Regions from separate parts of the Clostridium nitrophenolicum genome, predicted to be linked through region 2. Evidence: a T-box and tRNA genes for the amino acid it is inferred to sense, from the RefSeq annotation. Region 2 holds a T-box; the other holds one or more tRNA genes.
What was found. A T-box is a leader RNA that pairs with one kind of tRNA and senses whether it is charged. The one in region 2 lies ahead of tyrS (tyrosine--tRNA ligase), so its partner is inferred to be a tRNA-Tyr.
Positions count from the first base shown of each region.

Region 1: it encodes a tRNA-Tyr, which carries the amino acid that the T-box ahead of tyrS (tyrosine--tRNA ligase) is inferred to sense. The anticodon was not compared.

Region 1 is NZ_AP042469.1:69,307-80,088, forward strand. Features, by position in the region: gene mreB (rod shape-determining protein) at 1-638, shown strand, start outside; gene yyaC (spore protease YyaC) at 717-1,253, opposite strand; gene ACZ5N4_RS00385 (hypothetical protein) at 1,368-2,066, shown strand; tRNA gene ACZ5N4_RS00390 (tRNA-Thr) at 2,279-2,354, shown strand; tRNA gene ACZ5N4_RS00395 (tRNA-Tyr) at 2,360-2,444, shown strand; tRNA gene ACZ5N4_RS00400 (tRNA-Val) at 2,451-2,526, shown strand; tRNA gene ACZ5N4_RS00405 (tRNA-Thr) at 2,542-2,617, shown strand; tRNA gene ACZ5N4_RS00410 (tRNA-Tyr) at 2,623-2,707, shown strand; SAM riboswitch class I at 2,925-3,024, shown strand; gene metK (methionine adenosyltransferase) at 3,095-4,270, shown strand; gene recD2 (SF1B family DNA helicase RecD2) at 4,384-6,636, shown strand; gene ACZ5N4_RS00425 (hypothetical protein) at 6,605-7,630, shown strand; gene ACZ5N4_RS00430 (ComF family protein) at 7,603-8,283, shown strand; gene hpf (ribosome hibernation-promoting factor, HPF/YfiA family) at 8,778-9,308, shown strand; gene secA (preprotein translocase subunit SecA) at 9,584-10,782, shown strand, end outside.
Region 2 is NZ_AP042469.1:913,500-924,281, forward strand. Features, by position in the region: gene ACZ5N4_RS04180 (endonuclease/exonuclease/phosphatase family protein) at 1-668, shown strand, start outside; gene ACZ5N4_RS04185 (ROK family protein) at 658-1,617, shown strand; gene ACZ5N4_RS04190 (glycoside hydrolase family 13 protein) at 1,614-3,278, shown strand; gene ACZ5N4_RS04195 (APC family permease) at 3,458-5,323, shown strand; gene ACZ5N4_RS04200 (hypothetical protein) at 5,441-5,563, shown strand; gene ACZ5N4_RS04205 (sensor histidine kinase) at 5,686-7,794, shown strand; T-box leader at 7,924-8,197, shown strand; gene tyrS (tyrosine--tRNA ligase) at 8,286-9,491, shown strand; gene ACZ5N4_RS04215 (hypothetical protein) at 9,916-10,368, shown strand; gene ACZ5N4_RS04220 (hypothetical protein) at 10,475-10,782, opposite strand, start outside.

The DNA of each region.
Region 1 (10,782 bases), 840 kb from region 2:
TAGAAGAGCCTTTAGCAGCTGCAATCGGTGCAGGCCTTGATATAACTAAGGCAAGTGGAAACATGGTTATAGATATAGGTGGAGGTACAACTGACGTAGCGGTTATTTCTTTAGGCGGAATTGTTGTAAGGGCTTCAATTAAGGTTGCAGGAGACAAGTTCGATGAGGCAATAATGAGATACATAAGAAAAGAGCACAAGCTTATGATTGGAGAAAGAACTGCAGAAGATTTAAAGATAAATATAGGATCTGCATTTGAGAGAGAAGAAAAAGTTACTATGGAGATAAGAGGAAGAGATTTAATTACTGGACTTCCTAAAAATATAGCTGTATCCTCAGATGAAATGAGGGAAGCATTAAGAGAAACTGTAAATGCAATAGCAGAAACAACTCACTCAGTGTTAGAGAAAACTCCTCCAGAATTAGCAGCAGATATAGCTGATAAAGGAATAGTTATGACTGGTGGAGGAGCATTATTAAATGGTCTCAGTAGCTTAATACAGGAAGTAACTAAAGTTCCAGTATATGTTGCGGAAGAGGCTGTTTCTTGTGTGGCTCTAGGAACAGGTAAAGTATTAGAATACTTAGATAAAATGGAAGTTACCTTTACTGGTGATGACATAACATTAATAGATTAGCGAAGAAAATTATTCTAAATGAATATAAATATAATAGTATAAAATAAAAAGCAAAATCTCTAGATTTTGCTTTTTATTTTATACTATTATTTCATTGTTATATAGATAATAAGCGTGGATTAATGAATCTCTTATAACCTTTGCCATACTGAAAATCAAACTTAGCCTTATACTAGTACTATTAAATATTTCATCGTTATCGTTAGAATCAACTATACCTATTATAGAGGTTTCACCTACATTAGGTAGTGACTTACCGACACCTTTCCCAGGATGAACAGGGTAATCCCTTGCTTGAATCTCTCCTATGCTATCAGAATCTCCTAAGCAGGCATCGATACCTATTATATGATTATTAGGATGAAGCTGTTTAATTTCATCTAGTCTATTATCAATATTTAAAGCATGTATTGGCTCTGAGACTGTGCCATATACAGGTAATGGAAAGTTAGACTCTTTAAGTAATGTACCAACTAAAGGACCAAGGCAGTCTCCTATACATCTATCAGTACCAATACATACTATAATTGTATTCTTATCAATATAATCTTTCAAAAAATAAGCAATATCATAGTATGATAGCGGATTTTTATAGTTAGCTTTCACTCTTTTCAATAGCTACACCTCCTTAGTAATTTATATGAAATTATCTTAAGAAATATTAAGAAAAAGGAATAAAAAAAGAAAAAAAAGAGATAATAATATAGGTGCAAGGAGGGCGTATATATTATGAAGAAAACAATATTATCTTTTATAGCGATTTTGTGTACGGCTGTTTGTGTTTTAATAATGGTATTTGCAGATAAAATAGGCACAAAGGGAGAAATATATAAGGATAAAATAGAAGTAATAAACGATAACAATACTTTAAAAGAAAATACCAACATAAAACAAGGTTCCAACATAAAAAAAGAAGCAAGTAAAGATGAGAATAAAGGTAAAAATGAAATCAATCAAGCAAATTCTATTGCAGTAACAGACGCTTATAAAAGTTTCAAAATGAATGAGATAAGTGAAAAAATGCAACAGGATAAAAAAGTATTTTTTGAAGAAAGTGACAAAGCTGTAGAGGCTAAAAAAGTTGCAGATAAAGAAAGCTCTAAAAAGATTAGTTCAGAAGATGCTACCAGTGAAAATGTAAAAAAAGATTCTGCTAATTATTCTAGTGACAGTACTCCAGTATTTAAGGTTTCTAAGTCGAAAATAAAGGATAAGCTTACATTGTCTGATAAGGAAAAACTGCTATCTGTGGCAGCAAAGTTGTCAGCTGTAGATTACGAAAAAATCAATACATATCTTCAAAATGGTAGTGATGAAGATATAAAAAACACTATAAAATTACTTAAAAGTAGGTTATCTGATAAAGACTATGAAAAGGTTAAATTGGTAGCAGAGAAATTCATTAATATGGAAGTTGTAGAGCAGTAAGAAACAAGAGAGTAGAAAGTAATATTTAATTATATATAATTACATGACCAGAATTTATGTTTGAATTATAGAGCAATAAAGAGAAAAACGTAAAAATATAGAGTATTATACTGTTAAATTGATATAAACATCTATAATTGCGTTTGAAAATAACATAATAACAATGTATACTAATCCATGTTGAAGCGGTTAAAAACTTCAAGGAAAGGTATGCTGGTTTAGCTCAGCAGGTAGAGCAACTGACTTGTAATCAGTAGGTCGCGAGTTCGATTCTTGCAACCAGCACCAAATATGGAGGAATTCCCGAGTGGCCAAAGGGGGCAGACTGTAAATCTGTTGTCAGTGACTTCGATGGTTCGAATCCATCTTCCTCCACCATAATGTGGGCGCATAGCTCAGCTGGGAGAGCATCTGCCTTACAAGCAGAGGGTCACAGGTTCGAGCCCTGTTGTGCCCACCATAAAAATAAATATACGCTGGTTTAGCTCAGCAGGTAGAGCAACTGACTTGTAATCAGTAGGTCGCGAGTTCGATTCTTGCAACCAGCACCAAATGCGGAGGAATTCCCGAGTGGCCAAAGGGGGCAGACTGTAAATCTGTTGTCAGTGACTTCGATGGTTCGAATCCATCTTCCTCCACCATAAATAAAACACTCATAGGAGTGTTTTATTTTTATATATTTTTATGATACAATATAGGTAGTGATAGGATATTTTAACAACATTTATCACATAACATTATTTATATAATAAAAATACTTCAAATGTCATAAAATATATAAGCTTTATTATGGATTTTATATTGACAGCATGTTTTAACTATGTTAATATCATAAACGAATGTAATTAAATACATAAACTCTTATCAAGAGAGGTGGAGGGAAAGGGCCCGATGAAACCCGGCAACCGGCTTATAGCTAAGGTGCCAATTCCTGCAGTATGAGTCTGCGAGATAAGAGAGTAGTTAAGTAATTTAACCTCTTCTTATTGAAGAGGTTTTATTTTTTTATAAAACGGAGGGATAAGATTATGAGAAGACTTTTTACGTCCGAATCAGTTACAGAAGGACATCCAGATAAGATATGTGATCAAATTTCCGATGCTATTCTTGATTCAATACTAGAACAAGATCCAAATGGTAGAGTAGCTTGCGAAACTGCGGTTACAACAGGTATGGTTATGGTTATGGGAGAAATATCAACTAATTGTTATGTAGATATTCCTAAACTAGTTAGAAAAACTATAGAAGAGATAGGCTATACACGAGCTAAATTTGGCTTTGACTGTGATACATGTGCAGTAATGACTTCAATAGATGAACAATCATCAGATATAGCTATGGGAGTAGATGAGGCTCTTGAATCTAAGATGGGCCAAATGGATAAGATGGAGGCAATAGGTGCAGGAGACCAAGGAATGATGTTTGGTTTTGCAACAAATGAGACAGCTGAGTATATGCCTATGCCAATAAGCTTATCTCATAAACTTTCAAGAAGATTAGCTGAAGTTAGAAAAAATGGAACATTAGGTTACTTAAGACCAGATGGAAAAACACAGGTTACTGTTGAGTATGAAGATGATAAGCCTGTTAGAGTAGATGCGATTGTAATTTCAACTCAACATGATCCAGAAATAACACGTGAGCAAATAGAAAAAGATATGATTGAACATGTAATAAAGCCTGTTATTCCAGCTAATTTATTAGATGAAGCTACTAAGTACTTTATAAACCCAACAGGAAGATTCGTTGTGGGAGGACCACAAGGAGACTCAGGCTTAACAGGAAGAAAGATCATTGTTGATACTTATGGTGGATATGGAAGACATGGTGGTGGTGCTTTCTCAGGAAAGGATCCAACTAAGGTTGATAGATCTGCTGCATATGCTGCTAGATGGGTTGCTAAAAACCTTGTTGCTGCAGGAGTTGCTGACAAATTAGAGATACAACTTGCTTACGCTATAGGTGTTGCAAAACCTGTATCTATAACAGTCGACACATTTGGAACAGGAAAAATAGCAGAAGATAAGATTGTTGAAATAGTTAACAAGGTATTTGACTTAAGACCTGCTGCTATTATAAGAGATTTAGATTTGAAAAAACCAATGTACAGACAGGTAGCTGCTTATGGACATTTTGGAAGAACTGATGTAAATGTTCCATGGGAAGGTTTAAGTAAAGTTGAAGAAATTAAAAGTTTTATGTAATAAATAATTATTAAAGATAAAAAAGCTCTTATGTTTGCAGCATAGGAGCTTTTTTTATAAAAATTAATATCATGTGCTATAATTATAATAAAAAGCAAATTAGGAGAGGTTTTATGCAAGAAATACAGGGGATTGTAGAAGATATAATTTTTCAAAATGAAGAAAATGGGTATGTAGTTGCAAAGGTTAAAGAAGGAAATGAAAGAATAACCATAGTAGGCTGCATACCCTACATAGCTGAAGGTCAAAATTTGAAAATTATAGGTGAATGGGTTTTACATCCTCAATTTGGTCAACAATTTAAAGTACAGTTATGTGAAGAAATAATGCCAAGCTCAATTGTAGGCATAGAAAGATATTTATCATCAGGAATAATAGCTGGAATAGGACCTGTAACGGCTAAAAAAATTGTAGAGAAGTTTGAGGAAGAAACTTTAAATATATTAGATAATAATATAGAGAGACTTAAAGAAATAGAGGGAATTGGGGAAAAGAAAATAGCATTGATTAATGAATCCTATTCCAAGCAGCATGAAGTAAGAAATATAATGGTTTTTCTGCAGACTTATGGCGTTACTCCTAATCAATGTGTAAAAATACATAAAAGATTTGGTGGAGACTCTATAAAATTTGTAAGAGAAAATCCATATATTTTAACGGAAGAAATATCTGGTATAGGATTTAAAACAGCAGACAAAATAGCAAGAAGTTTGGGGGTAGAAGCAAATTCTCCTTTCAGAATACAAAGTGGAATAAGATATTTGGTAAGTCAATTTTGTAGCTTAGGAAACACATATATGCCTATGGAAAAGTTAATCAAAGAAGGGATAGACACACTTGGTGTCTCAAAAGATGAGCTTGAGGAAAATATATATGAAAGTTCTGTAAATGGAAAAATAAAGTTAGAAAAGATGAAAGATGAAATGTGTGTGTTTTCGTTACCTTACTATTATTGTGAACTTGGTGTTACTAAAAAAATACTTACTTTAGCTCTAAGTAAGTATGATGATATAGGAGTAGAAATAGATAAGGAAATAGAAGAGTTTGAAAGGAATAAGGATATAGAATTTGCGACTTCGCAAAAAGAAGCTATACGTGGGGCTATAAAAAATGGGATAGAGATAATAACAGGAGGCCCAGGTACTGGTAAGACCACTATAATAAACTGCATAACTGAAATATTTGAAAAAGCAAGCTTAAAGGTGTTTATGGGTGCGCCTACAGGAAGGGCAGCAAAAAGAATGGCTGAGGCTACAGGAAGGGAAGCTAAGACTATACATAGGCTTTTAGAAATGGGAGTAAGTGAGGGTGATGATGATTTACTTTTCACAAGAGGTGAGGATGCTCCATTAGAATGTGACGTTATAATTATTGATGAGGCATCTATGATAGATATTACGCTTATGCATAATCTACTAAAAGCTGTATCCCTTGGAACTAGACTTATAATTGTAGGAGATGTTGATCAGCTTCCTTCTGTTGGACCAGGAAATGTACTTAGAGATCTAATAGAAAGTAAATGCATAAAGGTTGTAAGACTTAAAGATATATTTAGGCAATCTCAAGAAAGCATGATAGTTGTAAACGCTCATAAAATTAATGCAGGAGAAACGCCTGCTATTAATAAAAAAGATAAGGACTTTTATTTTATAAAATGCGAAGAACCAAACAAAATTTGTGACACTGTAATAGAGCTTATAGATAAAAGATTACCTAATTTTAATAAAATATGGAATAAAATGCATCATATTCAGATATTATCGCCTATGAGAAAGGGTGTATTAGGAATATCTAACTTAAATAAAAAACTTCAGGATATTTTAAACAAAAAAGATGAAAATAAAAAAGAAAAGGAATTTAAAGATGTAGTATTTAGAGTTGGGGATAAGATAATGCAGACTAAGAATAATTACTCACTAAAATGGGTTAGAGTTGCAGGAGAAGGTGAGAATGAAGGCTTAGGAATATTTAATGGTGATGTTGGTTATATAGATGATATAGATGAAGAAAAAGATACAATAACAGTAGTATTCGATGATGAAAGAAAAGTTATATATGATAGTATATATTTAGACGAGATTGATTTAGCTTATGCTATAACAATACATAAAAGTCAGGGAAGTGAATTTCCAGTGGTTATCATACCTATGTTTATGGGACCACCTTTATTAATGAACAGAAATTTACTTTATACTGCTATCACAAGAGCTAAACAACTTGTTGTTTTAGTAGGAGATATGAAAGCTATGCAATTTATGATAAATAATAATAAAAGTTTTGAAAGATATTCACTATTAAAATTTAGAATAATGGATATAATGGAGAGTGAAGTAAATGTTCTTGTTAAAGAGGAAGAATCTATATGATGAGAAAGAAAAAATTGGGGATTTGATATTGAACTGGAGTAGAGGATATGAACGCTTCTTAAATGTAATATCACTTCCTTACAATTCATCAGAGATATTTCTTAAAACAATACAAGATTATGTTAGAAGAGGGAAAAATGTAATTTATATTACAAATGAAGAGCCAGGAAGCATTAATATATTAGAATTAATAAAAAGACGTACAGATTTTAGGGACTATGCCTATATAAGAAAATCAAAAGCAAGGTTAAATTCAAGATTAAAGGTATGTAATTTTATAAATGCTTCAACTATAGATGAAAAATTTGACTTGATTATTTATGATGATATAAGAAGCTTCCCAACTTATAATAAGTATGAAATACTGAATTTGGTATCTAGAATATCTAAAGAGGATACTAAATTTATAGCTTATTCAATAGAGAGTGTATTAAAAAATGAAAGAGAAATAATTTTACCCGTAAAAGATAATAGAAGTCCAATGGTGGAACCAAGGACGATATTAACAAGAATAAACATAAATAAGGATATACCATTTGTAGTATATGAATACCTAAAATGGTTTCTAGATTGTGATAAAAGAGTTGTTATATGCGTACCTGATGAAGAAAAATTAGAGAATGTGTATTCTTATATAAATAATTATTGTCGAAATCTAAATAGAAATATAATATGTTTTGCAAAAGATAAATCAAATAAAAAATTAATTACAAACCTCTCAAAAATGAAAAAGACGGTGCTTATTACAAATGATTTCGAGCAAACCTTTTGTAACATAAATGATTCAAATGTTATGGTATACTTCGCTAATGATCCTGAGTTTAATTATAAAAGATTAATATATTTTTGTGGAAGCGTAGGACGAGGGGAGAAAGATTCGAAAGGAGAAGTTATATTTTTAGCTAATGAAGAAACAGAAGACATGGAGAGAGCAAAAGATATAACAAGGAATTTCAATAAAGAGGCATGGGAAATGGGATTGTTAAGATTTTAAAGTTTATGTGGGATTGTGTACTTCAAGTAGTATATGATGGTGATGAGAAATGTATTTTATGTGAAAAGGAACTGTACAATTGCAATTACATATGTGCAGACTGTGAAAAGAGAATAAAATTCTGTAATGATCCTTTTGATATAAAATTTAATAATATAAAAATTACAAGTTATAGTGTATCATACTACTCAGGGGCAATGATGGAATTGATCCTAAAACTTAAATATAAAAGTAATTTTAGAGCAGGAGAAACTATAGCTAATTATATGATAGATCTAGTTAAAAGAAAAAACTTAAAATTTGATTTCATAGCATATATTCCTATGAATAAAAGTGCTATGAAAAAGAGAGGATATAATCAAAGTAGATATCTAGCTAAAATAGTAAGTGATAACTTGAATATACCTGTGATTGATTGTTTGAAAAAGATACATCAAACAGAAGACCAAATAGGACTAAATCATGATGAGAGATGGGAAAATATGCAGGAATGTTTTAAGTTTATTGATAAAATTAATATAAAGAATAAAAGAATTTTAATAATTGATGATGTCATAACAACTGGAGCTACAACGTTCTATTGTGCTTATGAACTTATAAAAAATGGAGCGGAAGAAATTACTGTATTGACTGGAGCTAAAAGTAAGGTATAATTATTATATTGAGTTAGGTTTGTGGTTGAAAGTCGATGCCAGTCGCAGGCGAAACGATCCACGTAAGTTGAATAAAAATGTTTAATGAGCATGGTGCGGCTTAGAAGTAAGTCCTGCCGTTAAAAACGAGAGGGTAAGTAGTGAGAGGGTAATTCTGGGTAGCAAAAGCTCCAGCAGGCGAGTGTGGGGTCAAAGACCAGGTCAACTGACTTAATAATAAAGTTCTTAATCTTAATGGATTAAGAACTTTAATTTTTTTTTGACTTTTGAACATAATACTAGTGTAAAGAAAAAATGAAGGATAAGTAATATTAATTAATAATATTAATATTTTGTGTAATATTATGTGAATTCGCAATAATTCTATTGTAATTTTCCTCAAATAGTATTAAAATAGAGTTAACAAAAGTTTAATCTATATCCATAAAAATATATTTTTGGTATAAATTTTAAGCAGTAGAGTTATTCATAAAGATAAGGAAGGGGCTGGAAATATGAGGATAACAGTAAGTGGAAAAAATATTGAGGTAACTGAGGCTTTAAGAAATACAGTGGAGAAAAAGATGTCAAAACTAGAGAAGTATTTCAACCCTGATGTAGAAGCACACGCTACATTAAGCGTAGAAAAAAATAGACAAATCATGGAGGTGACTATCTCTGTTGGAGGAATATTATTCAGAGCAGAGGAAGCACATGATGATATGTATGCATCTATAGATATAGTTGTAGATAAATTAGAAGGGCAAATAAGAAAACAGAAGACAAAACTTCAAAGAAGAAATCATATGGAGTCGCTAAGATTCCAGTATATACCTGATTTTAATCCAGAGGAACCGTCAGAAGAAAGCAAAATAGTAAAGACTAAAAGATTTGCAATTAAGCCTATGTCAGCAGAAGAAGCAGTACTTCAAATGGAGCTTTTAGGACATAACTTTTTCGTATATAAGAATGATGATGATGGAGAAGTGAATGTAGTTTATAAGAGAAAAGATGGAAATTATGGTTTAATAGAACCTGAATTTTAGAAAAGAGGAAGCTAAATGCTTCCTCTTTTAAAGTTAAATTTTTAGTTAGTTTTCCAATAAGATGTTTAAAATGCAGGATATTGTAAATAATTAACTTTGTAAAAATTTTATAATAATTGTAAAATATTATTTGTAACATAGTTAAATTTTAAAAGTTGTAACAAATTTTAAAACTATGATAAAGTATTATCCATAGAAGTTGAATAGCTTTTAATTAGATGATATAATCTATAAAGTGCATTGTTACAAAATTAATATGGTGAGGATGAAAAAATATGGGTATTTTTCAAAAGATATTTGGAACATATAGTGAAAAAGAAGTAAAGAGAATAATTCCTATTGTAAATAAAATAGATTCATTTGACTCTCAAATGCAAAGTCTAAGTGACTCAGAACTTAGGGCTAAAACAGATGAATTTAAAGAAAGATTGGAAAAGGGAGAGACATTAAATTCAATTTTACCTGAAGCTTTCGCAGTAGTTAGGGAAGCTGCATGGAGAACAATAGGACTAAAGCATTATAGAGAACAATTAATCGGAGGAATAGTTCTTCATCAAGGTAGAATATCAGAAATGAAAACTGGAGAAGGTAAAACGCTTGTAGCAACTGCTCCAGCATATTTAAATGCGTTGACAGGCAAAGGAGTTCATATAGTAACTGTTAATGACTACCTTGCAAAAAGAGATAGAGAAACAATGGGACCGGTATATGAGTTCTTAGGACTTAAAGTTGGTGTAATTCTTCATGAATTAGATCAATCACAAAGACAAGAGGCTTATAGATGTGATATAACATATGGAACTAACAGTGAATTTGGATTTGATTATTTAAGAGACAACATGGTTATATATAAAGAGGAAAGAGTTCAAAGAGGACTAAACTTTGCAATTGTAGACGAAGTTGACTCTATATTAATAGATGAAGCTAGAACTCCTCTTATAATTTCTGGTGAAGGTGAAAAATCTACTGAGTTTTATAAAATAGCAGATTACTTTGCCAAAACTTTATCTGAAGAGAAGGACTTCACAAAAGATGAAAAAGCAAATGCTGTAATCCTTACAGATGAAGGTATTAAGAAGGCGGAAGATTTCTTTAAGCTAACAAACTATGCTGATCCTGAGAATATGGAAATACAGCACCACGTAGTTCAGGCGCTAAAGGCTAACTATATGATGAAGAGAGATAAGGATTATATGGTTAGAGATGGCGAAGTTATGATAGTAGATGAATTTACTGGAAGAATGATGGAAGGTAGAAGATATAGTGATGGTCTACATCAAGCTATAGAAGCTAAAGAAGGCGTTAAAGTAGAAAGAGAATCCAAAACTCTTGCTACTATAACATATCAGAACTACTTTAGAATGTTTAACAAGCTATCAGGTATGACAGGTACAGCGTTAACAGAAGAAAACGAATTTAGAGAAATATATGGATTAGACGTAATTGTTGTTCCAACTCACAAACCAATAGCAAG
Region 2 (10,782 bases):
AAAAGATTTTTGCAAACATAAAAAAGGACAATTTTGCCTTAGTTTTAATAAAAGAGTTAAGTAAACTAGGATGCAATAAATACAAAATGCTTTGGGATTTTTCACATATAGGCTATGAAACCTATGAAGAAGGGGTAAGTATTCTTACTAAACATAAAATAGAAGAAGAACACTCCTTCTTCGTTAGTAGGAGTAGAGACTTAAGCTTTTGGAAGACTAGAAAGGTTGTTGGTGCATCTATAAGAATTAATGAAAAGCTCGTAGATTTCTATTCCTGTCATTTAGGATGGTGGAATGATGAAGAGGAGCCTTTTAAAGATCAGGTGGATAAACTGCTGAGCAGAATAGAAAAGGGCAAATTGACATTTTTTATGGGAGACTTTAATAATAACAGCTTTGTAAAAAGAGAAGGGTATGACTATTTAATAAAGAATGGATTATATGATACCTTTTTAATTGCTAAGGAAAAAGATAGTGGAATAACGGCAAAAGGAAATATAGATGGTTGGGATCAGAATAAAAATGATTTGAGATTAGATTTAATATTAGCAAATGAAAAATTAGATATTAAATATTCTAAAGTAATATTTAATGGTATTAATAATATGGTAGTGTCAGATCATTATGGAGTAGAGATAGAAATATGGAGGGATTATTATGGAAAGTAAATATATCATAGGTATTGATTTGGGCGGAACAAAAATAAGTGGAGCTCTTGCAAATTTTAATGGAGACATAGTTGCAAAGTATACACTTCCTACAAAAGTAGAAGAGGGAGAAGAGGCAGTATTAGAAAGAATAATATCTGTAGGAGAAAGGGTATTAGAGGAATCTAAGGTTAATAAAGATGATGTTTTAGCTATAGGAATAGGATGTGCAGGGATTTTAAATATAAAAGAGGGGAAAATTGTTACTGCTCCTAATCTTCCTTTTAGGAATTTTAATGTGGTTAAATCTTTAAAAGATAAGTTCAATATTCCAGTTTACTTAGACAATGATGCTAACGTAGCAGCTATTGGTGAGTATGTTTTCGGAGCTGGAAAAGGTACAAATAATATGGTGTTTATAACAGTTTCCACTGGCATAGGCGGTGGTGCTGTGCTAAATGGGAAAATCTATAGGGGAAATACTTGCAATGCCTTAGAAATAGGACATATGACTTTAGAAAAAGAGGGTCCTCGCTGCAATTGTGGAAATTATGGTTGTGCAGAGGCCTTAGCCTCAGGTACAGCTATAGGTAGAGCTGCAAATGAAGCAATAAAAAAGGGAGAAAAAACTTCTTTAGCTGATTATGAAAAGGTAACATCCTTTGAGGTATTTAAAGAAGCGGAAAAAGGGGATGAATTAGCACAAAAGGTACTTAACAAAGCTTTAAATTATCTTGGAATATGTGTTGCTAATGTAATCACCTTCTTTGATCCAGAGGTAGTTATAATTGGAGGTGGAGTTTCAAAAGGAGGAGAAATAGTCTTTGATAAGATAAATGAAGTAGTTAAGGCTAGATGTTTTGAGGCTATGTGGAAAAGTACAAATATAGTACCTGCGGCATTAGGAACTGATGCAGGAGTTATAGGGGCTATTGCTCTTGCCATAATGGAAAGGAAAGATACTATATGAAGAAAGTTTGGTGGAAAGAAGCCATTGCCTATCAAATATATCCAACAAGTTTTATGGACTCTAATGGCGACGGAATAGGTGATTTACAGGGGATAATTTCTAAGCTGGATTATTTAAAAGACCTAGGAATTGATGTAATATGGATTTGCCCAATGTATAAATCTCCAAATGATGATAATGGCTATGATATTAGCGATTATCAAGATATTATGCAAGAATTTGGTACAATGGATGATTTTGATAAACTGATGAAGGAAGTTCATAGACGTGGCATGAAACTTATAATTGATCTGGTTATCAATCATACTAGTGATGAGCATCCATGGTTTATTGAGTCTCGTTCTTCAAAGCATAACCCAAAGCGTGATTGGTATATATGGCGTGATGGCAAAGCTGAAAATGAACCAAATAACTGGGAAAGTATTTTTGGCGGCTCTGCCTGGGAATATGACGGAGCATCAGAGCAGTACTATCTGCATTTGTTTTCAGCAAAACAACCAGATTTAAACTGGGAAAATAGAGAAATGCGTGAATCTGTCTATAGTATGATTAACTGGTGGTTAGATAAGGGTATCGATGGCTTTCGTGTTGATGCAATAAGCCATATTAAAAAAGAAGATGGACTACAAGATATGCCCAATCCAGAGGGACTAAATTATGTAACATCCTTTGAAAAACATATGAACGTAGATGGGATTCATAAATATCTTAAGGAATTAAAAGAAAGCACTTTTGATAAGTATGATATTATGACTGTGGGTGAAGCTAATGGTGTAAAGGTTGAGGATGCAGAGCTTTGGGTTGGAGATAAAAATGGAAAGTTTAATATGATATTTCAATTTGAACATTTGAATTTATGGGATGATGGAATAAGTAATAAACTTAACCTTGTAAGATTAAAGAAGGTTTTATCAAAATGGCAAAAAGGATTGGAAAATAGAGGATGGAATGCGTTATATATTGAAAATCATGATATACCTCGTGCTGTATCCACCTGGGGTAATGATAGAGAATACTGGCGTGAAAGTTCTACTGCATTAGCGGCTATGTATTTTATGATGCAGGGTACGCCTTTTATATATCAAGGTCAAGAAATTGGCATGACTAATGTTAAGTTTGAAAGTATTGAGGAGTACAATGATGTAAAAACTCAGAATATGTATGCTATTAAAAGAGAGCAAGGTATGAGTTATGAAGATATAATGAAAATTATATGGTCATCATCAAGAGACAACTCCCGTACTCCTATGCAATGGGATGAATCAGCAAATGCAGGATTTTCAGCGGTTAAGCCCTGGATTGGGGTTAATCAAAATTACAAAGAGATTAATGTAGAAAAACAACTAAAAGACCCAAATTCTATACTGAATTTTTATAAAAAAATGATTTCCATTAAAAAGCAAAATGATATATTTACATATGGCAGCTATGACTTGATTTTAGAGGAGAATGAGCAAATTTATGCATACACACGTACTTTATATGAGGAAAAAGTTATAGTTATATGTAATTTATCAGCCTTAGAATCTGTATATTATCATAAAGATATAAAACTATCATATGATAATTTATTATTATGCAATTATGATGTACATGAGCATAGTTATATAACAAGCTTTGTGTTAAAACCATATGAAGCAAGGGTCTATAGAGTATTGTAACTAAAATAAAGCTGTATCTAAAAGCGAAATAATATGCTTTTAGATACAGCTTTTAGTTTGTAATGAAAGATTATATGCTGGATAAATTTTTGCGAAAAAACTAATAATATTAGTAGATTTGTCGACTATGGTATTATATACTAATTTCAATATTAAATTTACCAAGCGGAGGAGATAATATGGGTGGAGGAGATAACGTAGTAAAAAAGTTTCTAGATGTTTTAATTGGCGAACCTCTGGCAAATGAACAACAGGCACATGAAAAATATAATGTTCCTTTTGGACTTGCAATAATGGCTAGCGACGCAATATCATCAGTAGCCTATGCAGCAGAAGAAATTCTTTATGTATTGATAGCTGTAATAGGATTAATGTCCTATGTTTGGCTTGGATGGGTTTCTCTGATGATTATAGGACTTTTAATAATACTAACAGTGTCATACATACAGATTATAAGAGCATATCCACAGGGTGGAGGAGCTTATGTAGTAGCAAAGGAAAATTTAGGAGTAAAGGCAGGTTTGATTGCTGGTGCTTCGCTTCTGATTGACTATATTCTTACGGTAGCTGTTAGTGCTAGCTCAGGTGTTGCTGCAATTGTATCCGCATTCCCAAGCTTAGGAAGACACACAGTTGCTTTAGTTGTAGGACTGATAGCGATATTAACCATTTTAAATTTAAGAGGGGTAAGTGAATCATCGAAAATTTTCAGTATCCCAACCTACTTATTTATATTAAGTATGATATTTATGATTATATATGGTATGATAAAATTTTCAATATATGGAGCTCCAACTCCTATGGTAAATGAACAAATAAAGGCATCTGGAGCTGTAAGTATATTTTTAATTTTAAGAGCCTTTTCATCAGGATGTTCAGCCTTAACAGGTTTAGAAGCAGTTAGCAACTCTGTTCCAAACTTTAAGGAACCTAGACAAAAAAGTGCAATAACCGTTATGGTTTTGCTGTCTGCATTAATATTATTTATATTTGGTGGAACTTCATTACTTGCGAGATTTTATCATGCAGTTCCAGTAGGATATCCTACTGTAATTGCACAAATTGCATATGGTGTTTTTGGTAAAACCTTTATGTTCTATGTTGTACAATTTACTACTGCTATAATACTTCTTATGGCATGTAATACTGCTTTTACAGGGTTTCCAATGCTTATGTATGTAGTAGGAAAGGATGGTTTTGCTCCTAGACAATTTACTATAAGAGGAAAAAGACTAAGCTTTTCTACAGGAATAGTGGCACTATCTTTCGTAGCATGTGTACTTGTTATTATATTTAATGCCACAACGCATAGATTAATACCACTATACTCAGTTGGTGTTTTCCTATCCTTTACATTAGCACAAACAGGTATGGTTATTCACTGGAAAAGTGTAAAAGAACCAGGATGGAAAAAGCGTGCATTTATTAATGGCTTTGGTGCATTTATAACAATTATTACAACACTGATAATTACTTTTGAAAAATTTGCTGAAGGTGCCTGGATAGTTGCAATACTTATTCCTTTAATTGTCCTTGGCATGACGAGGATTAAGAGACATTATAATCGTGTGGCAGATTTTTTGAGGGCTAATCGTGACGAATTAATAAAATCTCAATTAGACAGAAAGTTTACTCATATAATGATTGTTCCTATAGAAAGTTTAAATAAGGGAGCGTTAAATGCACTCCAATATGCAAGGAGTATTACACCAGATGTGATAGCTTTAAACGTCTCTACAAACAAAGAAGGAATGGAGAAGCTGCAAACTAGGTGGAAGGAATTGAATACAGATATACTTTTAGTTTCAAAGTACTCACCATACAGAGCTGTAGTTACACCATTAATCAAGTATATAAGTGATATAGTAGAAGCAGCAGGAGAAAATGAAAAAATAACAGTTGTGCTGCCTGAATTTATAGTTCACGAATGGTGGGGAGAAATCCTGCACAATCATACTAGCTTTTTTATTAGAGAAACTTTGTTAAGAAACGAAAATGTTGTAATTGCAACGCACCCTTATCATTTAGCTGAAGATGAAGAATAATTATGATATTACTAATATTTTTATATTAATATTCTCCTTATGGAAAGATATGCAGAGATAGAAAATATACTGCATATCTTTTCTATTTAGTAAGTATGAATTTATTGATAAACTTAGATGGTAATATATACGATACATAAAATAGAGGGTAAAGGTATGGAAGTAATAGAAGGTGAATACATAGTTAATGATTACGCTGTTTATAGTTTGATTTTTGATGATTACAAAATGTTAAGATAAGTGTTATATTTTTCACAAATTAGTATTGATTTGGAGAAAATTTTGGAATAGTTTGAAAATTTGGCAGGTTTTTTTTGTATTTTGTAGAATATTATAGTAAAAATGTATTCAGGAGGTGTATTATGGAATCAGCTTCGAGAAAATCTTTTAATATTTTTAATATTTTTAATATTTTTGATTCAACTAAACCTATAAGGAAACTAAATTTTCATAAAGTCATAATTTTTATTAGCACTGTGTTATTCATTCTTTATGCAGAAATGAAAAATTATATCTTTTTTCATAGTACTATAGAAACGCTGAATACAGCTATTTGCTTTGGGTTAAGCATTATTGCCGTTAACACCTATAGAATATCTTGTAACAATTATTTTACCTATTTAGGTATTATGTATGGTTTTGCCTCTTCTTTTAACTTCCTTCATGGTGCAGCTTTTGCCGGTATAGTTAGCAGCTCAAAAGATTCAATCAACATATCTGTACAGTTTAATATAATATATAGACTTATGGAAGGCTTTTCACTTATTATATCATTTATATTTTTACATAAAAAAATAAAACCTTATTTAGTATTTTACTGTTATGCATTAAGCTCTATTTTTCTGATATATATAATTGTTAATACAAATTTACTACCAGATTTTTTTGTATATGGTTCAGGACTAACTAGGTTTGAAAATAAGTGTGAATATATAATTATTTTTAGTATGATAGTATTTATTTATCTATTGATAAAAAGTAAAAATTATTTTAGTGCTAAAATTACCATTTATATGATTATATATGTACTTACAACAATACTAATAAGATTCGTAGCTATTTATACCAACTCTGTTTATAATGATTTTAGTTTAATAGGGCATATCTTAAAGTTTATATCATATTATTTTTTATACAAAGCTCTAGTAGCAGAAGTATTGAATACTCCTTTTGATATGTTATTTCGTAAACTAAATATGAGAAATTCGGAGTTAAAATTAAAAGCTTTTGATTTAGAAAAGGCAATTAATAAGCTAAATGAAGAAAAATTTAGGTTAGAAGAAATAAAGAAGGAGCTTGAGATTAGCAAAGATATGTATAAGAGACTCTTAGAGTTTTTGCCTGACGCAGTTATATTGAGAACTGGTGACAGAATAATTTTTGCTAATAACGCAGCTGTTGTACTATTTGGAGCAGAAAATCAAAAAGAACTAGTAGGGAAATCACCGGCTGATTTGACGTATGAAGAACACTTAGAAGATTTAAATGATAGATTAAATAGACAAAGAAGGGGAGTCAAAAATAGTTTTGATTTTGTTGAATATAGATTAACCACATTAGATGGCAGAATTATTGATGTTGAGTTAAAAAGTTGCTCAATTATGATTAAAGAGGAGAACCTGTTTATAACAGTTATATATGATGTTTCTGAAAGAAAAAAAGCTGAGAAAACTGCTAGATTATTAAATGAAGCTCGTGAAAATGAAAGGCTTAGAACAGAGTTTTTTGCAAACCTATCCCATGAGTTCAGAACTCCCTTAAATGTAATATATAGCGCTTTACAAGTTATGGATATAAAGTTTAAAGATGAAACTATAGAAAAGTATAATTTTATAATAAAACAAAATTGTCATAGGCTATCAAGACTAACAAATAATATAATTGATTCAACGAAAATTAGTTCCGGATTTTTGAAGTTGAATTTATCTTATAGTAATATTGTTTCTGCTGTTGAAGATATTTCATTATCCGTTTCTTCATATATAGAATCAAAGGACATGATATTGATATTTGATACAGAAGTTGAGGAGAAATATTTAGATTTTGATCCAGAAGCAATAGAAAAGGTTATTTTAAATCTCCTATCGAATGCAGTTAAGTTTGGAAGAGAAAATGGAACAATATTTGTTAATGTTTTTGATAGAAAAAACGCTGTAATCATATCTATAAAGGATAATGGAATAGGGATTTCAAAGGATCAACAGCCTTTTGTATTTGATAGATTTAAACAAGTGGATAAGTCCTTTACTCGAAATAGAGAGGGAAGTGGTATTGGATTAGGATTAGTAAAGTCTCTTATTGAGCTTCACGAAGGAAACATTACACTAATAAGTGAAGAAGGATTCGGAAGTGAATTTATTATAGAGCTGCCTGCAACAGAATTTTGTAAAGATTATTCTAGCAGCACGTCAGCTTTAGAGTATAATTTAAATGAGAAAGTAAGTATTGAGTTTTCCGATATATATTCATAAGTTTAATATCATATCTTTCATAGATGAATAATTGTATATCATATAATATATACTAATGATAACTTATAATTATATTTTAAACTATTGATTTTAGTGTATAATTATGGTAGAATATTTAAAACTAAATTATTAAAAGCTACGAAGAGAAGAAGTAAGATATATATGTCTTTTACAGAGAGTTCCTAGCGCTGAGAGGGAGCAAAGAAAAGTATTCTGAATACATCTCTGAGCATCACACCAAACCTTTCATTTTTGAAAGAAGTAGGCTGCTGACGGACCCTTTCCACCGTTAAAAGGATAGAGTATCTTGTAATTTTATTATTGCATTGTACTCGAAAAGGTTAATACTGTAAGGTATTAATAAATAAAGGTGGTACCACGGGAATACACTCTCGTCCTTATATATTTATAAGGATGAGAGTTTTTTTATTTTTAAATATATTTTCTTTGAAAATTTATATATCATCAATTTAAATAAAGGAGGAGTTTATATGATGAATGTTAAAGAACAAATTAAAATTATACAAAAAGGGGCTGCTGAGATAATTAATGTTGAGGAATTAGAACAAAAATTAATTAAATCACAAAAAGAAAATAAGCCTTTAGTAGTCAAATTAGGGCTTGACCCAAGTGCGCCAGATATACATCTTGGGCATGCAGTAGTTTTAAGAAAAATTAAACAGCTTCAAGATTTGGGTCACAAGGCAGTTATAATAATAGGAGACTTTACAGGAATGATAGGTGATCCTACAGGAAAGTCTAAGGCAAGAAAGCAATTAACTAAAAAACAAGTAATTGAAAATGCTAAGACTTATGAAAAACAAATATTCAAAGTTTTAGACAGAGAAAAAACTGAAGTAAGATTTAATAGTGAATGGTTAGGAAAGCTGAATTTTAGAGATGTAATTGAACTTGCTTCAAAACTAACAGTAGCAAGAATGCTTGAAAGAGAAGATTTTAAAAATAGATTTAACAATCAAATTAGTATTGGAATACATGAATTCTTTTATCCTTTAATGCAAGCTTATGATTCAATAGAATTAAAGGCGGATATTGAATTAGGAGGAACTGATCAAAGATTCAATATTTTAATGGGAAGAACTATGCAAAAAGAATACAATCAAGAAAGTCAAATAGCTATGTTTATGCCAATATTGGAAGGAATAGATGGCAAAGAAAAAATGAGTAAAAGCCTTGGAAATTACATTGGAATAAACGAAAGTGCAGAAGAAATTTACACTAAAGTTATGCAAATTCCTGATGAATTAATAATAAAATACTTTGAATTAGCTACTGATATACATCCAGATGAAATTGATAAAATAAAAGCTATGCTCGGAACTAATGGGGATAACCCAAGGGATGTTAAGATGAGATTGGCAAAGGAAATTGTAATATTATATCATGGTGATAAAGCAGCATCAGCAGCAGAAGCTCATTTTAAAAGTGTTTTTCAAAATAATGAGATTCCTGAAGATATACCTAGTGTAGATATAGTGGAGGGTGAACGTATAATAGATATTATTACTAAATCAAAGCTTGCACCTTCGAAGAGCGAGGCAAAGAGATTAATGCTTCAAGGAGGAATAAAGGTAAATGGAGAAAAAGTTTCAGATTTTGAGAATACCTCTCTGAAAAATGAAGACATAATTCAAGTAGGAAAGCGAAAGTTTGTTAAAGTATTAAAAGAAGCATAAATATTTTTAAGAGCATAATTTGCCGAATATAACCTTCTAAATTTAGAAGGTTAAAACTTTTGTATTTATATTATGAGAAAGTACCGTAATTTTCAACTTTATTAAAAGGTAGTATTCATGAATTAAAACAAATAATAATTAAATAATTTTTTAACAAAGTTTATAAAGATATTGCAATTATTAGAAAATGTTGTATAATAAAGATGTGAGGTATTTTAACAATACGTAAGAGCTAAAATAGAAATATAAGTAAGTTATTAGGGGAAATACAGAATATACGTACATGAAAAGAATACAAATGTATTATTTTAGATAGATGTTATTGTTATAAAATATACAATTGAATTAAAGAGTATTATATAAAAAATGTTAAAAAAAATACAATAATCATGTGAATATTATTAATTATAGAGGGGGAGATAGTATGAACATTTTTTTAAAGCAAAATAAAACTCAAGACTATCTATACAACTCAGTTAGAAAGTTAGAAAAAATAATGGATGTATATATTAGCAGCTTAGATGCAATGAAGGATTGTATTGATAAATGTACGATAAGAATTGAGAAAATAGAAAGTGAAATTGACAAATCCCAAAAAGAAATTGAGATTTGCAAAAAGAAAATGTATGAAAGTATTAATAATGCTCCAAAAAGTAGATATTCTAAATTAATGAAAGAACATGATAATTTACGAGAATATTTAGATGAGCTGCAAAAAAATTATAATGCAGAAAAATATGCTATAAAAAAATTAGAGAACAGCTGTTGCGAATTAATTATAAAAATTGATGAAGTAAAATGGAGCAAAAATCAAATAGAAGGTAGATATATTGATGTGAAAATAGGTAGGACAACAAAAAGTTTGATGGTAAGCTAACTAGGAATATAAAATATAATGTATAATGAATTGAAATAACCTCTAATTTAATTAAATATTAAATTAGAGGTTATTTCGTTGTTATATGTTAGTAGCAGCATATAAATTACTTAATACCACTTATTTTACCTTTTAAAGCTTTTAAGCGTCCGTTTACATAGTTAAGAAGCTCAGATTTATTATCCTTTATATCATTTGGAGCATTGGAAACTATAGTAATAATATCTAATTTATTTGCTTTTACTTCATTGCCCACTTCAAAAGCTAAGCACCTATTTTTTACTTTCCAATAGGTATTGTTAAATTCAACTGCTTGCCTCTTATTGTAGTATCCTTTTTCAACACCAAATTGAAATAAGTCTGCTGCTGCTTCTAATTCTTCTAAATCCTCAGCTTCTAAAGTTTCGTTAATAA